2 regions of the Streptomyces sp. B15 genome follow, and region 1 is predicted to be linked to the other one. Evidence: riboswitches for the same ligand, from Rfam matches in the RefSeq annotation. Region 1 holds a riboswitch; the other holds the start of a gene.
What was found. Region 1 has a riboswitch for cobalamin ahead of metE (5-methyltetrahydropteroyltriglutamate--homocysteine S-methyltransferase). Riboswitches for the same ligand answer to the same signal wherever they lie in the genome.

Region 1 (4,205 bases):
CGGGACGGGAGGTCAGCGACTGGGCGTACTGCGTCCAGCGGACCGACATCGGCCGCGGGCGGGCCACATCGCCGGCGAGGATCGGCGGGCGCACATAGCGGGTGCCGTACGACTGCACCCAGCCGTGCCGGGTGGCGAGGTACCCGGTGAGCTGTTCGGCGAAGAACTGCACCATGTCGTTGCGTTCGCCCTCGCCGTGCACCAGCACATCGAGTCCGGCACGCTCCTGGAAGGCGACCACCTCCCGGATCTGCGCCGCGATCCGCTGCTCGTAGGCGGTCTCGTCGATCCGGCCGGCCCGCAGGTCGGCGCGGGCCCTGCGCAGCTCGGCCGTCTGCGGGAACGAGCCGATGGTGGTGGTCGGCAGCGGCGGCAGACCGAGCCGGGTGCGCTGCGCCGCCGTGCGCCGGTGGTACGGGAGCGCGCGGCGGGTGTCCGCCTCGGTGACGGCGGCGCTGCGGGCCCGTACGGACTTGTCGTGGGTGAGCGGCGAGGCCGTACGGGAGGCCAGGTCGGCCCGGTTGGCGGCCAGCTCGGCGCTGATCGCGCCGGTCCCCTCCGACAGGCCGCGCGCCAGGGTGGCGGCCTCGGCCGCCTTCTGGCGCGCGAACGCCAGCCAGCGGGCGACCTGCGGATCGATTCGGCGCTCGGCCCGTGCGTCCAGCGGCACATGGAGCAGCGAGCAGGAGGTCGCCACATCGACCTGCCCGGCGAGGCCCAGCAGGGTGGCGAGGGTGGCCATGGACCGCTCGAGGTCGTTGATCCACACGTTGCGGCCGTCGACGACGCCGGCGACCAGCCGCTTGCCGGGCAGCCCGCCGACCGCGGCGAGCGCGTCCAGGTTGGCGGCGGCCGGACCGGTGAAGTCGAGGGCCAGCCCGTCCACGGGCGCCTTCGCCAGTACGGGCAGTGCCTCACCGAGCCGGTCGAAGTAGGAGGCCACCAGCAGCCGCGGACGGTCGGCCAGCTCGCCGAGGGCCCGGTACGCTTCCGCGGCCGCCGCCAGCTCGCCGGGGGTGCGGTCCTGCACCAGCGCGGGCTCGTCCAGCTGCACCCATCGGGCACCGGCGGCACGCAGATCCGCGAGCACCTCGGCGTAGACCGGCAGCAGCCGCTCCAGCAGTGTCAGCGGTTCGAAGTCGGGGGCGACCCCGGGCGCCGGCTTGGCCAGCAGCAGATAGGTGACGGGGCCGACGAGCACCGGCCGGGCCGCCGCCGCGCCCAGCGCCAGGGCTTCCCCCAGCTCGGCCGTCTGCTTGCCGGCGTCCGCCCGGAAGACGGTGTCCGGGGCCAGTTCGGGCACCAGGTAGTGGTAGTTGGTGTCGAACCACTTGGTCATCTCCAGCGGCGCCGCCTCCTGGGTACCGCGGGCCATCGCGAAGTAGCCGGCCAGCGGATCGGCCGCCACCGCTGCGCGGTGCCGCTCGGGGAGGGCACCGACCATGACGGTGGTGTCCAGCATGTGGTCGTAGTACGAGAAGTCCCCGGTGGGCACCTCGTCGATGCCCGCGTCGGCCAGCTGCCGCCAGTTGGCGCGGCGCAGTTCGGCGGCCGTGGAGTGCAGGGCCTCGGCGGTGACGCGGCCCTCCCAGTATCCCTCGACGGCCTTCTTCAGTTCACGGTTCGGCCCCTGCCGGGGGTAGCCGTGCACGGTAGCGCGCACCGGCGCGGTCGGGGCGGTGGCGCCCGGGTTCGCTGCTGTCGCTGTCACGCAACTCTCCTTCGCGAGTGTCTCAGCGCTCCCGGAACGGGACGAGGACGCGAAGGGATGGCGGCGACACGGTGCGGACGGACGCGTGGCTGGTGTCCGTCGCCTGGTGCGCGTGCTCTCCGACCCGCCCTCGAGGTCTCCGGGAGGACCGTACGCGGGTGGACGCGTACGGACAGCGGGCAGGTCTTCGGACTCGCGGGCACGCCTGCCGGTCTCCCGGCGGGCATCTACTGGCCGTCGCTTCCCGGACCGGTCCTCGGTCCAGTGCGTGTGACGGCGGTCGTTCCCGCTCACCGCTGCGGGGCAGTCCCGGACTCACACCGGGTTCCCTCTTACGACGCCTCCCGCCTGGCGGACGGGGCGAACCAGCTGCACGGCCAGCATAGCCGGGTGCGCGCCGGGTGCGGCCAGTGGCGGGGGTGCCCTACGTCTCCAGGAGGCGGGATTTCAGCCGGGCGCGGATGGCGGGGGAGAGCCCGAGGCCCTGCGCCAAATAGGTCTCCACGTCGCCCCACGTCTCGTCGATGGTCTCGAAGGCCGCGTGCAGATAGGCGGCGCGGGCATCGAAGAGCGGGGCGAGCAGCTCCATGACCTCCGGCGACATCCCCGCCTTGGACTTTCTGCTGCGGTACACCTTGTAGCGCCGGTGCGGCTGGTTGGACTGGAGGTAATCCTCCTCGATGGCGGCCCGCTCGACATCGAGCGCCAGCAGCGTGATGGCGATCGACAGGCCCGCCCGGTCCTTGCCGGCCGCGCAGTGCATCAGCGCGGGCACACTGTCCTCGGCGAGCGCGTGCAGGATGCGGCTGTGCTCGGCCGTGCGCTCGCGGATCATGGTGCGGTAGGAGTCGGTCATCCGCCGGGCGGCGAGCCCGTCGCCGAGGATGGCCCGGAGCTGGTCCAGCTCGCCGTCGCGCACCATCTTCCAGAACTCGGCGCCGTCGGCCGGGTCGGAGAGCGGCAGATTGACGTTGCGGACGCCGGGCAGTTCGATGTCGGGGCCGTCGAGCGCCTGGTCGGCGGAGTTGCGGAAGTCGAAGACGGTGTGCAGCTTGAGCTCGCCGAGGAAGGCGGCGTCCTCGGGCGTCGCCTGCGCCAGGTGCCCGCTGCGGAAGAGCACCCCGCGCCGGACCCGGCACCCGTCCACCGTCGGCAGGCCCCCGACGTCCCGGAAGTTGCGTACCCCCGTCAGCACCGTATCGGCGGACTCCACACTCACGCGCGCTCCCAGCATCTGCGACGACCGTCCGTTCGACCATAAGGCATGGATGCCTGAGGCGATCAGTCCTTGCGTGGTGACTTGTACGACGGCGCTCCGCCGCCCGGCGCCCGGTCCCGCCTGTGGTGGGAGGCCGTACGCTGGCCGTGTGAGCGAGGAGCTGTTCCCTCCGCCTGCGGTGCAGGTCACCGCGGGAGCCGTGCATCTGCCCCGCCGGCTGGCGCCCGGCGCGCAGCGCGAGCTGCTCGCGGCGTGCCGGCGGTGGGCGGTGCCGCCCGCGGGGCTGCGGACGGTACGGATGCCCAACGGTTCGCAGATGTCGGTGCGGCAGGTCAGCCTGGGACGGCACTGGTATCCGTACGGTTACGCCGCCACTGTCGTGGACGGTGGCGGAGAGCCGGTGAAGCCCTTCCCCGACTGGTTGGGCCGGTGGGCGCGGGCCGCCGTGGACGCCGCCGCCGAGGTGGCCGAGGAGCCGGTGTTCGGCGCCGTGCCGTGTGCCGTCCCGTACGACATCGCGCTGGTGAACTTCTACGGTGACGGCGCGCGCATGGGCATGCACCGGGACAGCGACGAGCGCTCCGCCGCGCCCGTCGTCTCCTTCAGCCTCGGGGACGCCTGCGTCTTCCGGTTCGGGAACACCGAGGGGCGGGGGCGGCCCTTGGGGGTCCCCCCGGACGGAGTCTGGGGGAGGGACGTGGAGCTGCGCAGCGGGGACGCCTTCGTCTTCGGCGGGCCCGCGCGGCTGGCGTATCACGGCGTGCCCCGTACCGAGCCCGGCTCCGCGCCGCCCGCGCTGGGGCTGCGGGGACGAGTCAACGTCACCGTCCGGGCGTACTGACCCGCGCGCGAAGGGTGCGCGGGGTGCGCCGAGTTGCGCGGGCGCCGGCTGTCAAGCGGAATCCGTCGGCTTTCACTCGTTGGGAGCTGGCGAACCCTGGCGAATCCGGTGTAAGGGCCAGGGCGGGGCGCGGCCGCGGGCTAGCGTGACCAGCGGTCGACGCCTCCCTCCCACCTCTGCGGTAGCGGCCTGCCGGCCCGGCCGGCCCCTTCGCGGCTCGTCGGCCTCTCACCTGCCTCAACTCTTCCGAGGAACCCATGCCCGAATCTCCGAGCCACCCGGCGCAGAACGGAAACGGGGAGCCACGCACCGTCTCCCGCGCCGCCCCGGCCGCTCCACCGACCGGAACCACCGGGAGAAACGTCCCCGCACGGCGGCGGCACGGCAGGCCCCGGACGCAGGCCCGGCCACGCGAGGGCGTGGGCGGCGTGGGC
Region 2 (4,205 bases), on a different contig from region 1:
CTGCCGTTGGGGCCCACCACACCGACAGTCTCGCCGGGCACGGCCTCCAGCGTCACCCCGTCGAGCAGGGCGCGCCCCCCGGCCACCTCGTAGGACACCTCCTCGGCGCGCAGCGCGCACGCCCCGCTCACCCGGCAACCCCCTCGGTGCGCTGCGAACGCCGCAGCATCCACAGGAAGAACGGCCCGCCGGTGAGCGCCGTCAGCACGCCGACCGGGATCTCCTCGGGCGCGGCGACGGTACGTGCCGCCAGGTCCGCCAGGACGAGGAACGCCGCCCCGCCCAGTGCCGCGACCGGCAGCAGCGCGCGGTGGCCGGCGCCGACCGCCATCCGGGCGGCGTGCGGCACCATCAGCCCGACGAAGCCGATCGCGCCGCTCACCGTCACCAGCACCGCCGTCACCAGGGACGCCAGGACGAACACCGCCGCGCGGAAGCGCCCGGTGTCCAGGCCGAGCACCATGGCGCCCTCCTCCCCGGCCAGCAGCAGGTCCAGCGGCCTGGCCAGCGCCAGCAGCAGGAGGAGACCGGCGGCCAGCACCAGTGCGGGCAGCGGCAGGGTGTGCCACCGGGCCTGGCCCAGACCGCCCAGGGTCCAGAAGAGAATGGCCCGCAGATGCTCCTTCTCCGCGGAGGTCACCAGCAGCAGGCTCGTCAGCGCGGACAGCACGTATTGCACCGCCACTCCCGCCAGTACCAGCCGTCCCGTCGTCAGGGTCGCCGACGTTCCGCCGCGCCGCGCCATCGTGTACACGACGACGAGCGCGAGCATCGCCCCGGCGAAGGCGCCCATCTGCATCGAGAGCGCGCCGACGCCGAGCACGACGACCACGACGGCACCCGTGGAGGCGCCGGAGGAGATGCCCAGCAGATACGGGTCCGCCAGCGGGTTGCGCACCAGGGCCTGCAACACCGTGCCGACCAGGGCGAGTCCCGCTCCCACGACCGCCGCCAGCAGCACCCGCGGCAGCCGCACATCCAGCACGATCGTGGCGAACGGACCCGGCTGCGAGCGGCCCGTCAGCGCCGCCAGCACCTCCCCCAGGGGAATGCGCGCCGAGCCCAGCGCCAGCCCGGCCAGCGCCCCGGCGACGAGTACGGTGACGAGCGCCGTGGCCACCAGCGTGCACCGCGTTCGCGAACCGATGGGCACGGTGCTACTCCGCGCCGTCGCGGTCCGGGTGCAGCTGGTGGGCCAGCTCGTCCACCGCGTCCGGTACACGCGGCCCCAGGACGGCCGAGGAGAGCGGCAGCACGGCGAAGCGCTTGTGCTCGATGGCCGGCACGTCGGCCAGTGCCGGGTCGTTCAGCAGCCGTTTCTTCTTCTGGGCGACGGTCGTGCCGCCGTAGTCGTAGATCACCACGACCTCGGGCTTGCGCTGCACGACCTTTTCCCAGGAGACGTCGGCGAAGTTCTTGTCGACATCCGCGAAGACGTTGCGGCCACCGGCCCGGCGCAGGATCTCGTTGCCGATGCCCGTACCTCCCGCCGTGAAGGCGGCGCTCTCACCGCTGTCGTAGACGAACACCGGGGTGCGCTCGACCCCCTTCAGCCGCTCGGCGGTGTCCGCCAGCTGCCGGTCCTGCTTCTTGATCAGTGCCTCGGCGCGGTCGGGTACGCCGAAGGTGCGGCCGATCTCGCGGATCTCCCGGTGCAGGGTGGCGATGCCGACGTCCTTGGTGCAGTCCTCCACGTTGAGGCGGGTCTTGATGCCGCTGTCCACCAGGGCCGCGCGCTCCCGGCCCTCCGTCTTGTCGAAGGCGCTGGCGTAACCGCCGTAGACGAAGTCCGGGTTGGCGGCCAGCAGCGTCTCCTTGGACGGGTACTTCTTGGCCAGCACCTTGATGCCGCGGTACGCCTTCTCGTAGCGGGGCAGGATCCGGTCGTCGAGGAAAGCGGTGCCGGCCATCCGGTTCTGGAGGCCGAGTGCCAGCAGGATCTCGGTGACGTGCTGGTTCATGGTCACAGCGCGCCGGGGCGGCTCGGTGAAGGTGGTCTTCACCCCGCAGTTGTCGACCGTGTACGGAAACCCCTTCGCGGAGCTGCCGGTCTTCGTGCCCTCACCGCCGGCGCCGCCCGCACAGGCGGTGAGGGATATCAGCAGCAGCGAGGCGAGCGCCGCGCGGCGGGTGCGGCGCGGCGCGGCCGGTCCCGGACAGGTCATGGGTGTCTCCTCAAGACATCGTCGTCGGCGGGCACGAGCCGCACCCCGTGCACCTCGCCACGGTCGGGGGGCACGGGGGCGGCCCCGGTGGGGCGGGGTGCGGCCCCGCTGCCGGGGACGACGGCCTTGGCACCGTGTTCCGGCCTCACTTGGCGAGCCCGGGCTCACGCGGAGGGCGTGCTGCCTTCTCGGGCGCGGGGCAGCCGTCGGTCGGCTGCGGCACTTCGGGGTGCTGCCGGGGGCGGCCGGGGGCCGCTCCCGCGCCGGAGGCCTTGGTCGTGGAGTGGGCACCGCAGCCGGCGGTGCCCAGGACGAGTGCCAGGGCGAGGCCCGGCACATGTGCGTGGATACGGCGCGGTCGGCGCATGGCCAGCTGATCCTTCTCCGTCGTAAGGCCCAGTCGCGGGGCCCGGCGTGCCACCACGCCCGGGGCTGTCCGGGCGCGGGTGCCAGCAGGTCTTCGGGCTCGGGACTGTGGGAGCGTGCGCCTTCCCAGGGAGGAGGTCCCCAGTGGCCTCGTGCACGCCCCAGTCCCACACCGCTGCGCGTCAGCTCCGGATTCACACCGGATTCCCTGACCCGTTCAAGGGTTTGACTGGCGGCTGCAACGTACCACGCGGGCGGCAGACGGCAGGAACGGGGGAGAGGTGACAAAAGGGACCCCGGGGCTTTGCCCGGCCCCGGGGTCCTGGGTGCCGTTCGTTCGCACGTCCCAGCGGTTCATGGGCGGATCGTTCGGCGATGTCCTCGCGTGGAGCCACTCCACCACGGCGGCATGTGGAACCGCCGGCCGGGTTCGAACCGGCGTCTCGAGGTCGTCACCGCCCCGGTTGCCGGACGATGAACGGCGATGCTGAGCGTGGAGCGAGAGGTTGAGTTTGACCGGCACCCTGGCTCTGGCAGGGCCGCCGGGGGTTCACACATCAGCTTCAGCTTCAGCTTTGCGCTCCTGGCGCACCCCGGGCCGAAGTCGTCGAAACCCCGGCCCGGGGAGTCTTCGGTTGTTGTGCCGGCGCCGGCACCGGCGCCTTCGCGCCTCAGGCGAACAGGTAGCCGAAGACGGCGTCCCCGACGCGCTGGTCGCTCACCTCGGTCCCGTTGGCCTCCTCGCGGGCGAACTTCACCGCCGCGGCCAGTTTGTCCAGTCGCTCCAGCAGTTCGTTGATCCGCCGGGCGGGCAGGGCGCCGGAGTACTTGACCGTGGTCCAGTAACCGACCGGGATGTCCTCGTAGTAGACCTCGACCTGGGCCGGGTGCTTCTCCGTGGCCTCCGCCTTCACATGGTTGCGCGGCACCTTCTTGGTGCGGACGGTGCGGACCTGCTCGGTCTTCCACCAGTCCGTGGAGGGGTCCTTCTCCCACGCCTCGGCGCCGTCCAGCACCGGCAGCTTCCGCAGGAACGAGCCGAGCTCGCCCAACTGCTTCTCCAGGAACAGCAGATAGGAGACCGGCACCTGGGACAGGACCGTGCGTCCGTCGACGACGACATCCGCGCGAGCCGTGAGGTTCGCCCAGTCCTTCGTCGCCGTCACATCGAACAGCCGGGTCAGGATCTTCGCCGTTTCCTTCAGCACATCCTCGGCCTTGACCTGGACCCGCGTCGACTCCGGCGGAAGCTGCTCGCCCTCTTCGTCCTTGGGCTGGTACGTACGCGAGATCCCGGCCAGCATCTGCGGCTTCGTCAGCCCGTGCTGCGCCTGCGCCAGGTCCTGGGCCACCTTGGACTTGACGCCCTTCTCCACTGCGATGATCTGATTCAGCTTCGCCACGATCGCGAACCTAGCAGCCCAACATCGCCCCGCACCACGGATTTTGTTCGACAGCTCGGTAACAGGGCGGGTCCCACGTCCGGGTGAAAAAGGATGCTCATCGCTCTGCCCCGGGTAGGCAAAGGCAGCACCGATTCGACGAGCTGTGGGGATACCAAGACGTTGTCGCAACCCTTCGAACTGCCCGACTTCTACGTGCCCTACCCCGCCCGTCTCAACCCGCACGTCGACCAGGCGCGGGCCCATTCCCGGCAGTGGGCACGGCAGATGG

Region 2: linked by a shared signal. The riboswitch ahead of KBY19_RS16480 (hypothetical protein) and the one ahead of metE (5-methyltetrahydropteroyltriglutamate--homocysteine S-methyltransferase) in region 1 are both predicted to bind cobalamin.

What each region holds. Positions count from the first base shown of each region.
Region 1 is NZ_JAGPXJ010000105.1:3,834-8,038, reverse strand. It holds gene metE (5-methyltetrahydropteroyltriglutamate--homocysteine S-methyltransferase) at 1-1,711, opposite strand, end outside; cobalamin riboswitch at 1,872-2,096, opposite strand; gene KBY19_RS31330 (tyrosine-protein phosphatase) at 2,136-2,945, opposite strand; gene KBY19_RS31325 (alpha-ketoglutarate-dependent dioxygenase AlkB) at 3,079-3,771, shown strand; gene KBY19_RS31320 (ATP-binding protein) at 4,029-4,205, shown strand, end outside.
Region 2 is NZ_JAGPXJ010000031.1:34,485-38,689, reverse strand. It holds gene KBY19_RS16495 (ABC transporter ATP-binding protein) at 1-113, opposite strand, end outside; gene KBY19_RS16490 (iron ABC transporter permease) at 128-1,153, opposite strand; gene KBY19_RS16485 (ABC transporter substrate-binding protein) at 1,158-2,165, opposite strand; gene KBY19_RS16480 (hypothetical protein) at 2,311-2,532, opposite strand; cobalamin riboswitch at 2,599-2,780, opposite strand; tRNA gene KBY19_RS16475 (tRNA-OTHER) at 2,944-3,017, opposite strand; gene KBY19_RS16470 (hypothetical protein) at 3,203-3,934, opposite strand; gene KBY19_RS36515 (germacradienol/geosmin synthase) at 4,097-4,205, shown strand, end outside.